Regions from separate parts of the Pseudomonas sp. TE3911 genome, predicted to be linked through region 1. Evidence: predicted binding sites of a transcription regulator. Region 1 holds the regulator's gene; each other region holds the start of a gene.

Region 1 (3,105 bases):
GGCAGGTTATCGATGCAATAGAAGCCGTTGTCCTCAAGAACGTTGAGGGCGGTACTTTTACCCGAGCCGGAGCGGCCGCTGACGATGATCAAACGCATGATTACTGCCCGTTTTGCTCATCCAGGACAACTTGGTACAGCGCCTCATTGCTGCCGGCACTGCGCAGTTTGTCGCGTACTTCTTTGCGGTCGAGCATGCTGGCGATCTGCCGAAGCAGTTCCAAGTGCGCATCGGTGGCGGCCTGTGGGACCAACAGAACAAACAGCAGGTCGACCGGGGCGCCATCAATGGCATCGAAATCGATAGGCGCGTCCAAGTGCAGCAGCGCGCTGACAGGTGTCTCACAGCCTTTGAGGCGACAGTGAGGAATGGCGATGCCGTTACCAAAACCGGTGGAACCCAGTTTTTCACGGGCAATCAGAGCCTCGAAGACATCTTGCATCTCCAGTTCAGGCACTTGGCTGCTGATCAGGTTGGCAATTTGTTCGAGGGCTTTCTTCTTGCTACCGCCCGGCACGTTCACGAGGGAACGGCCGGGGGTCAGGATGGTTTCAAGTCGAATCATGGGTGGGGAGTGTTAGCGGCCTGTGCCCTGAAGAAGGCTCTGCTGCTTTTCCTTATGCTTTTTAAGTTGGCGGTCGAGCTTGTCAGTCAAGGCATCGATTGATGCATACATGTCTTCATGCTCGGCGTTGGCGACTACTTCGCCACCGGGAATCTGTAGGGTCGCTTCGATTTTCTGCTGAAGCTTGTCGACCTTCATGATCACTTGCACATTGGTGATCTTGTCAAAATGACCCTCAAGCCTTTTCAGCTTCTGCTCGACATATTCGCGCAGGGGAGGGGTGACTTCTACATGGTGTCCACTGATGTTGACTTGCATACAGCTTCTCCTTCGTTGCCAGTGCATAAAGCGGCGGGTAGGAATACCCGCCACTGGAACGCTGTGGCCCGCCCGTCACATCAAACGCTTACGCTCGCTGGAAGGCGCGATCCCAAGGGATTCGCGGTACTTGGCGACGGTTCGACGGGCGACCTGAATGCCTTGTGCCTCCAGTAAACCAGCGATCTTGCTGTCACTCAACGGCTTTTTCTGATTTTCCGCGGCAACCAGTTTTTTGATGATTGCGCGGATTGCCGTGGACGAGCATTCGCCGCCTTCTGAGGTGCTGACATGGCTGGAGAAAAAGTATTTCAACTCATAAATACCCCGTGGGGTATGCATGAATTTTTGCGTGGTAACGCGGGAAATCGTCGACTCGTGCATGCCTACCGCTTCGGCGATATCGTGCAGAACCAAAGGCTTCATCGCTTCATCGCCGTATTCCAGGAAGCCGCGCTGATGCTCGACGATCTGCGTGGCGACTTTCATCAGGGTTTCGTTACGGCTTTGCAGGCTCTTGATGAACCAGCGCGCCTCCTGCAACTGGTTGCGCATGAAGGTGTTGTCGGCACTGGTGTCGGCGCGTCGCACGAAACCTGCATATTGCGGGTTGACTCGCAGGCGTGGCACTGACTCCTGGTTAAGCTCCACCAGCCAGCGCTCGTTGTCCTTGCGCACGATCACGTCAGGAACTACGTATTCGGCCTCGCTGGACTCGATCTGCGAGCCGGGACGCGGGTTGAGGCTTTGCACCAGCTCGATGACCTGGCGCAGATCGTCTTCCTTGAGCTTCATGCGACGCATCAGTTGGCTGTAATCGCGGCTGCCGAGCAGGTCGATGTAGTCGGTGACCAGGCGCTGGGCCTCGGCGAGCCATGGGGTCTTGGCGGGCAGCTGGCGCAGTTGCAGCTGCAGGCATTCGCTAAGGGTGCGCGCACCAATACCCGCGGGCTCAAATTGCTGGATGCGGTGCAGGACGGCTTCGATTTCGTCCAGTTCGATATCTAGTTCGGGGTCGAAGGCCTCAAGAATCTCTTCGAGTGTCTCGTCCAGATAGCCTTGGTTATTGATGCAATCGATCAGGGTGACGGCGATCAGGCGATCGGTGTCCGACATCGGCGCGAGGTTCAGCTGCCACAACAAATGGCTCTGCAGACTTTCGCCGGCGGACGTGCGGGTAGTGAAGTCCCACTCATCATCGTCGTTGCTGGGCAGGCTGCTGGCGCTGGTCTGGTAGACGTCTTCCCAAGCAGTGTCTACGGGAAGCTCGTTGGGAATGCGTTCGTTCCAATCGCCTTCCTCAAGGTTATCCACCGTAGGGGCGGTTTCCTGGTAGGACGGTTCCTGCACGTCTGCGTTGGGCTTTTGCTCGATGTTGTCGGCCAACGGGTCTGCATTATCGAAGTCGTCGCCTTCTTCCTGGCGTTCGAGCATCGGATTAGACTCCAGGGCCTCCTGGATTTCCTGTTGCAGGTCCAGGGTCGACAATTGGAGCAGGCGGATGGCCTGTTGCAGCTGCGGTGTCATCGTCAGCTGCTGGCCCATTCTTAGGACTAGCGATGGTTTCATGGCAGGGGCTTAACACCTTATTCGCCGGCGCAACGCGCCATCCACGACAGGGCGCGTGAGCGCCAAACATAAGCAAATTATATGCCTGATATCGAGGGCTTTGCCTAGAGCGCGGTAACAATAAAAAACCGGAGGTTTTCATTGACTCCCGCGCATCAGGCAAACGACCTGCCACCGCCTTGTTTGTGCAGGCGGCTTTACAGGCGAAACTCGTGACCCAGGTACACTTCCTTGACCAGTTCGTTGGCCAGGATGGTGGCGGAGTCGCCTTCTGCGATCAGTTGACCATCGTTGACGATATACGCGGTTTCGCAGATATCGAGGGTCTCACGCACGTTGTGATCGGTGATCAGTACACCGATGCCCTTGGCCTTGAGGTGATGGATGATCTGCTTGATGTCGCCAACCGAGATAGGGTCGACGCCGGCAAACGGTTCGTCCAGCAGAATGAACTTGGGGGCAGTGGCCAGGGCGCGGGCGATTTCCACGCGACGCCGCTCACCACCGGACAGGCTCATGCCAAGGTTGTCGCGAATGTGGTTGATATGGAATTCCTGCAGCAGGCTTTCCAGCTCCTGTCGGCGGCCGTCACGGTCCAGTTCCTTGCGAGTTTCAAGGATGGCCATAATGTTGTCGGCAACTGACAGTTTGCG
Region 2 (3,105 bases), 1.3 Mb from region 1:
GGTTTGGTCTGGGGCAACGTGATTGCGCTGGCGATGGAGCACGGCGAGGGGCGTCACGGTGCGGCTTCTGCATTATTCGGTGTTTTGCAATATGCCGTCGGTGGCTTGGCTGGGGTTTTATTAGGGCTGCTGTCGAGCCATGAGCCTTGGATAATGGCAATGTTCCTCACAGTTTGTGCTGCGGCTGCCTGCTTGGAAGTGCACGGTGCTCGCCGGAAATCGCGGGAGCGATCTTCTAACTGCCCGCAAGCTGACTAAAGGAGGGTCAACGCGTACTCCTACTGGCGACTACCGTGTCCCAAGTGCCATAACGTAACGTTTGCCATTCACGAATGATTGGCGCCCTATTGTGTGGGTTACTAATCGGAAATGGATTGATATCAGTTTTGAGCATTGTTCACAGGCCTACTTATCGTTCACTGCGGATTCAGTGAGACTGTTTTGATGGTATTGCCGGCTCAGAAACCAGTATGTGCGTTGTAGAGTCATATTCGACTTAAAAGGATCGAGATCACTTGTATCTTTTTTATTAGCTTGATGCAGCTGATCGATCTTGAGCGGTATACGAATCACGATCTGGAAAGTTAAACCAACCAGAGATTGTGTCTACCTGGGTAGCATTGCGATGTTAATTGAGCCGATGCTGCCAACCATTGACGTCCTAACACAGCGGTTGTGATTTAGAGTCCATCTCGCGATATTACGATTGATGCTAACGGGCCTCTCATCCGCCTTGTGTAACAGGTACGCCTGGAATAGTGATATTGGTTCTAGAAATGCACCATTTCGTTTCATTTCGTCAGACGGGTTGCTGCGAGCTTCCGCACGTTAACATTGCGTTACCGCCGTTCAGTAGCAAGTTTAGGGGCTAACGATACCTCCTTGGAGGTAGAGGAGATGTAGATGGCAGGCTGATTGCTTTCTTGGTGAGAAAAAATATTTCCCAACGGGAAGTACCGCCAATCTCGCTGAGTCGACTTGTCAGACGTCGTCGACGTCGAAAGTAATCAATATAAGGAGTCCATCTATGCTCGATATTTCTGCATTCCGACGATCCAAAGTGCTGACCTTTATCTTGTTTGCCTCGTCCTCCGGTGCAGTACGAGCTTCGGAGGATGCACCGATGCTTAATAGCGGCGACACAGCTTTCGTTGTGACATGTTCATTAGTCGTTTTGCTGATGACCTTGCCAGGCTTGGCGCTTTTTTATGGCGGTTTGGCGCGTAGCAAGAATGTTCTCTCCGTTTTGATGCAGGTTTTTTCTGTCGCGTCATTGATGTCCGTGCTGTTCGCAATCTATGGCTATAGCCTGACGTTTACTTCCGGTGGGGAATGGCAGGCCTGGATCGGTGGATTCGACAAGCTGTTTCTGAGGGGCGTTGGCCCGCAATCCCTGCAGGGCACTATCCCTGAACTGCTTTACTTTCTTTTTATGATGCTATTTGCCGCAATCACGCCGGCGATTATCGTCGGAGGAAGCGCTGAGCGAATGAAATTTTCAGCGGTATTAGTCTTCATGGCCATCTGGCTCACCATCAATTACATCCCCATGGCTCATATAGCATGGGGGGGAGGATGGGTTTTCGATCTTGGCGCTCAGGATTTCGCAGGCGGCAATGTGGTCCACGTCAACGTAGGGATTGCCTCCCTCGTGGGGGCCTACCTGCTCGGCCGACGCCGTGGTTTTGGAACTTCCGCTTTAGCACCGCACAACATGACTATGACCATGACGGGCGGCTCAATGCTATGGGTTGGCTGGTTGGGTTTCTGCGGAGGTTGCGCGCTGATGGCGAACGGTTTTGCGGTCTTGGTCATCGTCAATACCATGCTCGCCAGCGCCGCTGGAGCGCTAGGCTGGCTGTTTGCCGAGTGGCGGCATCGCGGCAAGCCGAGCATGCTAGGCGGAGTTTCCGGGGCCATCGCAGGGTTAGTGGCCGTCACACCAGCATGCGGTTTTGTCGGCCCGATGGGTGCCATTATGCTGGGCTTTATCGTCGCTCCGATTTGCCTGTGGGCCGTGGAGAAATTAAAGCCTCGCCTAGGACTGGATGATGCATTCGATGTTTTCGGCGTACACGGGGTCGGTGGAATCATTGGGGGGGTATTAACGCCTGTATTTGCCCTAACCTCATTGGGCGGGCTAGGGTTTACAGGGGGGCGCAATTTGGTCGATCAGATGCTGGTCAATGGTGGCGTCCTGTCATTCAGCATCGCCTTTTCCGCTATTACCAGCTGGATCGCGTATAAGCTCGCCAGTCTTGTCTGTAGCGGCCTTAGAGTCGACGAAGAGCAAGAGATTGATGGCCTGGATTTGTCGTCCCATGGAGAAGTGGGTTACAAGCTTTCGAACTGAAACAACGTTGAAAGGGGCTGGCAATCAGGCGCGGTTTTTGTCCCGATGTCGTAGCTGAACAAAACGCCCTCTGCAATCGCAGAGGGCGTTTTGTATTTGGGGCCAGCGTGACGTTTGTTGTTCGTCATCGGGTGGTCTTCGTCATGACAGTACCCATCGGCCTTCATTTTTGAGGTGCGCCCAAGGCAGTTGATATTGCTTGGGTAGCGCTTAACAATTTCTCCAACAGGTGCTCTTGAGTGCCCGGTGTATCCATGACTGCATCCGGACCTGAGAGGTTCGCTGCCGCGATGATGTGACCGGTGTGGTCCTTGATCCCCGCCGCCAACGAGGTTGAGTAGTCAGATCGATGGACCACCCAGCCACGATGACGATCCCCTGCGAGCATGATTTGGAGCTCCGTCAGCGTGCGTGCTGAGGGCGCAGGGTAGTCGTCCAGGCGGACGTTCTGGTACAGCGAGTCCACCTCGGCTTCGTTCAGGCCTGAGAGGAGCACTCGCCCCATCGCTGTGCAATGGCAAGCGATGCGAGTTCCAATGGGGATGTTCACTGAAAGTCGCTGCACGGCGAATGCCCGGTAAATGTAAAGACTCTCCGTCTGCTCCCTGATGCTCAGATGGCTGGAAAGCGAAGTGTGATCGCGTAACCGATTCAGGTAGGGCATGGCTACATCGACTAGGTCGCGGCTGGCCAGATAGCTGAAGCCTGCGCTGATAACACTGGCACCCAACTCGTAGTAGGCCCCCGATTTA
Region 3 (3,105 bases), 3.6 Mb from region 1:
CTTTTGCTGCGTCGTCGCTCTTCGCCATGCCAATAATCCGTCACTATTCGGGAATTCATAGATCTACGGATAGGCAAGAGCAAGTGTTATGCCAGAGTTGTCTGGCAGGCAGAGACGAACGAACACCACAAAACAAATGTGGGAGGGGGCTTGCCTCGATGAGTGTGTGTCAGTTCATACATCGGTTGACTGATACACCCTCATCGGGGGCAAGCCCCCTCCCACAATTTGGATCTGTACGCGGCTCAAGTCAGGCGTAGTAATCGACGGCGCTGGAGCCGATCACTGTAGAGCTCACTGGCACCACGGCTTCAGCCACATCAATGTGGTTGCCACTGTCGCCGCTGTCAGCCCCTCGCCCGCTGCGACTCACGCCACTGGTCTGGGCCTGCTGCTGTTGCTGCTCCTGACCACGGGATTGGTCGGACACGTTGACGTCCACCTGCCCCATACCCTGTTGCGCAAACATTTCCCGCAGGCGACCCGACTGGCTTTCCAGCGCTTCACGCACCACCGGGTGGGCGCTCATGAAGTTGACCTGGGCTTGCTGGTCGGCGGTCATGTTGACCTTGATATCCAGACGGCCGAGTTCAGCCGGTTGCAACTGGATCTCCGCCGACTTGAGGTTGGCGCTGGACAGGTACATCACCCGATTGACGATCTCGTCGGTCCAACCGCTCTGGTGCATGGCCAGTGGCGCATTCGTCACCGGCGGCAAAGCGTTGGCCGTTTTCGGCGTGGCCGCCTGGGTCAATGCCGCCAAACGATTGGCGAAATCATCGACACGGGTGTCGCTGGTGGCGTTTTTAAGGTCTTTGAGGCCGTCTTCGATCAAGCCGCTGAAGGCCTTGTCACCGCCTTGGTCAGTGCTGTCTTTGGTGGCTTGCTGGTCGACCATTGTGGCCAGGCCAGCGGCAAAGTTCTGCGCGGCGGTTGGCTGGTCCTGGGTAGTCGTCGGTGCGGTTTTGGCCGGCGTCTGGCTGCTGGCCGACACATGCCCGCCCTGCTCCATCGCCAGGCGTACGGCCGGCATGGCATCCAGGGGATCAGCCTCAGGATCGAAGGCCGGCTTGACCTCCTCGGTCGCCACGATGGGCACAGCGACCAACGGCAGGGCCTTGTCGTCCTGGGCGGCAGCGGCGGGTTCCGGGGTTTCCACCGGCACGACCACCGGCAAGACCACAGGCGTGACAGCGGCAATCATGGCCGGGTCGACGACGGGATCAGTCGGGGGCTGCTGCGCGAGTGCTGGATCGGCGGGTGCGTCGTCATCCTTATTGGCGCTGTCGTCGGACGGCTTGGCAGGCAAGGTCTTGCCGCTATCGGCAACCGCCGGTGTACTGGCGGCAGGCTTGTCGGTACCGGCAGCCGGCTTGGCGCTGGCGTCGACAGGCTTGTCGCGTGTGGGTTTAGCCGCGTTGTCGTCGGTTTTGACCGACGGTTTCGAGCCTTGGCTGGCGAACACTTGAGCGAAGCCAGGGCCCTTGTCCCGTGGGTCCGCAGCCGCTACCTGGGGGTTGGCAGCGGGCGCTTGAGGCTTGGCCGCGGGGGCAGCCTGAAGAAGCGAATTGGGGGCGACTGGCATAGGTAAAGGTCTCCACTGCATGGGGGTCGGGGATGCAGTATCTGGAGATAGAGCAAGAGTTGGGCCAGGTTTGTTGGATTGCGGTTTTTTGGGTGGGCCTATCCGTTATTCGGTAACGGACAGGTCACCCATCAAAGTTGAAACCGTTGCCTTTCGTGCTCATACAACGGCCGCACCAACGCAAACTCCCGATCAATCTGATCCACCAACTCCCCCAAGTCCGAAGCCGGCTCAGAAGACCTGGCCTCAAGCGACTGACACAACTGCGCCAACCGCAGCGCCCCAAGGTTCCCACTGCTCCCCTTGAAACTATGCGCAATCCGTCCCAACGCCTTGGCATCATCCCGCGCCTGGTGCAGGGCCTCGATGCGTTTCTGGGAGTCATCAAGAAAGGTATCAAGCAGCTTGGGATACTCGCCCTCCATAACCTCCTGCAAACCCGACAACACCTGCGGGTCCATATGAATCTCTGCCACTTGCTCGCTCCTTGATCAAGAATCGGCGGATTATGCCAGAGCCCCCCAGCAAAACTCCACGCAGACACTGCGCCCGCCGTCAGACCAGCGTACGTCGCTGCTCAACTGGCGCACCAGGCTAAGGCCCCGACCCGACAGACGATCGACGTCCAGCGGCCGTGCCAGCATCTGTTCAACGTCGAAACCCGGCCCGCTGTCTTCCAGGCGCAACGTCATTTTGCCGCCCATGTGGGTGGGCACCACCTGCACATGCACCCGCACGTAACCGCTGTTCAACTTCGCCAGGCGGTCATTGCGCTGGCGGTAATATTCGGCAAACCCCTGGGCATTGCGCTTGAGCCGCGAGTCCAGCCCCAGCACACCATGTTCCAGGGCGTTGGAATACAGCTCAGCCATCACGCTGTAGAGCGCCCCGCTCTGCTCGCGCAGGCCGTGGATCTCAAGCAGCAGTTGCAGCAGATAGGGCAAAGGGTTGTAGCGCTTGAGGGTCTCGGCGCGAAACTCAAAGCTCACCGACCAATCCAGCGGGCAGGATTGGCCGCTGTCGGCATACAACGGCCCGGTGGCGCGCAGGGATTGGCCGTGCTGCAGGGTGATTTCCACCATGCTCACGTCGTCACGCGCTTCACCGCGAAACGCCGCCAGGGCCTGTTCGATGTCTTCAAACAGACGATTGGGCTCGCGATTGGCCGCAAAGACCTGCTGTAAACGCTCGGCGCCGAACAGTTGATCGTTGGCATCTGCGGTATCCAACACGCCGTCGGACAGCAAGAACACACGGTCGCCCAACGCCATGGGCCAGACTTCGGTGCGGTCATCAAAGGCTTGCGCCGACAACACCCCCAACGGCAAATGCCGCGACTGCATCGGGGTGCGGTTGCCGCTGGCGATGTCATGCACATAACCGTCGGGCATGCCCCCGTTCCACACCTCCACCACGCGCCGCTCGGTGCTCAGGCACAACAGAGTGGCGCAGCAGAACATGTCCACCGGCAGGATGCGCTTGAGCTTGGCATTCATCTCCCGAAGGATCTGCGTCAGGCC
Region 4 (3,105 bases), 640 kb from region 1:
GTACGTCGACGCCAGGAATTTCCAGCGGCTCATCTTCAGCGGCATCCGGGTGACGGATGTCGACAACAATCTGGCCGGCCAGGGCTTCACTGACTTCTTCGATCTGCACATCCTGGCCCAATTCGTCGATAACACGATCGATCGGGACCAGCTTGGCGTTCTGAAGCGCACGCTCCAGAATCGCCATATCAAACTGTTGTTCTTCGTACTCCACGCGGTTGCGCTTGGCGTGGGTCTTGGGATTCACCGAGATGACCCCGCAGTATTCAGGCATATGCTTGGCGAAGTCGGCGGTGCCGATTTCTTCTGCCAAATCGATGATGTCCTGCTTGTGGCTGGCGATCAGTGGGCGCAACACCAGCTTCTCGGTCACGCAGTCGATCAGCGACAGGTTCGGCAGCGTCTGGCTGGAAACCTGGGAAATCGCTTCGCCGGTCACCAGGGCGTCGATCTGCAACTGATCGGCAATCCGAGACGCAGCGCGCAACATCATACGCTTCAATACTACGCCCATATGACTGTTATCGACTTTACCGAGAATTTCGCCCAGCACTTCCTCAAACGGTACGCTCACAAATAGCACGCGTTGGGAGCTGCCGTACTTCTTCCAGATAAAGTGCGCGACTTCCATCACGCCCAATTCGTGTGCACGCCCACCCAGATTAAAGAAGCAGAAGTGGCTCATCAGGCCGCGGCGCATGATCTGGTAGGCCGCGACCGTGGAATCGAAACCGCCGGACATCAATACCAGGGTCTGTTCCAGGGCGCCCAACGGGTAGCCGCCGATGCTGTCGTGCTGGCTGTGAATCACAAACAACCGTTGGTCGCGAATTTCCATGCGCACTTCAATTTGTGGCGCTTTTAAGGAAATTCCGGCGGCGCCGCACTCGCGACGCAGCTTGCTGCCGACGTATTTCTCGACGTCCATGGAGCTGAATGGGTGCTTGCCGGCACGCTTGCAGCGTACCGAAAAAATCTTGCCTTCAAGGCTGTCACCGAAGTGCCGTTTGCATTTTTCGGTGATGTCGTCGAAGTCGCCCAGCGGGTACTCATCCACCTGCAGGAAATGCGCGATACCCGGCATGCAGCTCAGGCGCTCGGTCATGTCCTTCAAGGCTTTGGCGTCGGTGAGGCGGGTTTCCAGCTCGAGGTTGTCCCACACACCGTTCACCACCACAGCCGGGTCCAGATCGCGGAGCACGGCACGGATGTTCTTGGCCAACTGACGGATGAAACGCATCCGTACCGGTCGGCTCTTGATGGTGATCTCGGGGAAGACTTTAACGATTAATTTCATGGAAACAGCGCGCGCAGGGCCTGCCGAAAAAGGGGGGCGCGGATTATAGCGGAAATCGCTCAAGGTTTAACCAGTTAATATGCACATCACTCGACTCGCACTAAAGCAGTGCATTTGCATGCATCGACGCCACATTGCAGTGCGCGAATTTCGCGCTTTTGTCGCAATGCACCTTTATAGGGGCGTTTTTGGAGCAAAAAACCCATGTTGGCGCACTGGCATGCAATTTGCTCTCTTGTGAGGCAGGTTGCCATGGCGGACTATCGGCGCCGGCATCACCCACATTCTAAGGGCTAACTCCACTACCCCAGCCCGAAGCCACCCGGAGGACACTATGTCGAAGTCGGTTCAACTCATCAAAGATCATGACGTTAAATGGATTGATCTGCGCTTCACGGACACCAAAGGCACTCAGCACCACGTGACCATGCCGGCTCGCGATGCGCTGGATGATGCGTTCTTCGAAGAAGGCAAAATGTTCGACGGTTCCTCCATCGCTGGCTGGAAAGGCATCGAAGCCTCCGACATGATCCTGATGCCGGACGACAGCACTGCCGTGCTGGACCCGTTCACCGAAGAAGCCACCCTGATCCTGGTGTGCGACGTGATCGAGCCTTCGACCATGCAAGGCTACGACCGCGACCCACGTGCGATCGCCAAGCGTGCCGAGGAATACCTGAAGTCGACCGGTATCGGTGACACCGTATTCGTAGGCCCAGAGCCAGAATTCTTCATCTTTGACCAAGTGAAGTTCAAGTCCGACATCTCCGGCTCCATGTTCAAGATCTACTCTGAACAAGGTTCGTGGATGTCCGATCAGGACGTGGAAGGCGGCAACCATGGCCACCGTCCAGGCATCAAAGGTGGTTACTTCCCAGTTCCGCCGTTCGACCACGACCACGAAATCCGTACCTCCATGTGCAACGCCATGGAAGACATGGGCCTGGTCATCGAAGTTCACCACCACGAAGTGGCGACTGCCGGCCAGAACGAAATCGGTGTGAAGTTCAACACCCTGGTTGCCAAGGCTGACGAAGTTCAGACCCTGAAGTACTGCGTACACAACACTGCCGTTGCCTACGGCCGTACCGCGACCTTCATGCCTAAGCCTCTGTACGGCGATAACGGTTCGGGCATGCACGTTCACCTGTCCATCGCCAAAGATGGCAAGAACACTTTCGCTGGCGAAGGTTATGCCGGCCTGTCCGATACCGCCCTGTACTTCATCGGCGGCATCATCAAGCACGGTAAGGCCCTGAACGGCTTCACCAACCCTTCGACCAACTCCTACAAGCGTCTGGTCCCAGGTTTCGAAGCTCCGGTAATGCTGGCCTACTCGGCGCGCAACCGTTCCGCTTCGATCCGTATTCCTTACGTCTCCAGCCCACGCGCTCGCCGTATCGAAGCTCGCTTCCCGGATCCAGCAGCCAACCCTTACCTGGCCTTCGCTGCTCTGGTTATGGCCGGCCTGGACGGTATCCAGAACAAGATCCACCCTGGCGACGCTGCCGACAAAAACTTGTACGACCTGCCGCCTGAAGAGGCCAAAGAGATCCCACAAGTGTGCGGCAGCCTGAAAGAAGCCCTGGAAGAGCTGGACAAGGGCCGTGCGTTCCTGACCAAAGGCGGCGTATTCAGCGACGACTTCATCGACGCTTACATCGGCCTGAAAAGCGAAGAAGAAATCAAGGTTCGTACCTTCGTACACCCACTGGAATACGAGCTGTACTACAGCTGCTGATCCGGTAGCGCTGCTTAAAGTGGCGTGACAAAAAAGACCTCCTTCGGGAGGTCTTTTTTTGCCCGTG

What was found. Region 1 encodes sigma-54, which starts transcription at its own class of promoters, with help from an activator protein. Its sites were predicted from a motif close to ANTGGCATNNANNTTGCTNT; they were not measured.
Region 2: the regulator sigma-54 is predicted to act here: its motif matches at 903-922, upstream of ACVWXD_RS14070 (ammonium transporter).
Region 3: the regulator sigma-54 is predicted to act here: its motif matches at 1,635-1,654, upstream of ACVWXD_RS03975 (flagellar hook-length control protein FliK).
Region 4: the regulator sigma-54 is predicted to act here: its motif matches at 1,512-1,531, upstream of glnA (type I glutamate--ammonia ligase).

Annotation. Positions count from the first base shown of each region.
Region 1 is NZ_JBSSFP010000001.1:4,434,796-4,437,900, reverse strand. It holds gene rapZ (RNase adapter RapZ) at 1-98, opposite strand, end outside; gene ptsN (PTS IIA-like nitrogen regulatory protein PtsN) at 101-565, opposite strand; gene hpf (ribosome hibernation-promoting factor, HPF/YfiA family) at 578-883, opposite strand; gene ACVWXD_RS20150 (RNA polymerase factor sigma-54) at 959-2,452, opposite strand; gene lptB (LPS export ABC transporter ATP-binding protein) at 2,650-3,105, opposite strand, start outside.
Region 2 is NZ_JBSSFP010000001.1:3,144,201-3,147,305, reverse strand. It holds gene ACVWXD_RS14075 (multidrug effflux MFS transporter) at 1-258, shown strand, start outside; gene ACVWXD_RS14070 (ammonium transporter) at 1,124-2,353, shown strand; gene ACVWXD_RS14065 (IclR family transcriptional regulator) at 2,517-3,105, opposite strand, start outside.
Region 3 is NZ_JBSSFP010000001.1:850,897-854,001, reverse strand. It holds gene fliL (flagellar basal body-associated protein FliL) at 1-28, opposite strand, end outside; gene ACVWXD_RS03975 (flagellar hook-length control protein FliK) at 251-1,585, opposite strand; gene ACVWXD_RS03970 (Hpt domain-containing protein) at 1,717-2,061, opposite strand; gene ACVWXD_RS03965 (ATP-binding SpoIIE family protein phosphatase) at 2,092-3,105, opposite strand, start outside.
Region 4 is NZ_JBSSFP010000001.1:5,071,830-5,074,934, forward strand. It holds gene thiI (tRNA uracil 4-sulfurtransferase ThiI) at 1-1,297, opposite strand, end outside; gene glnA (type I glutamate--ammonia ligase) at 1,632-3,038, shown strand.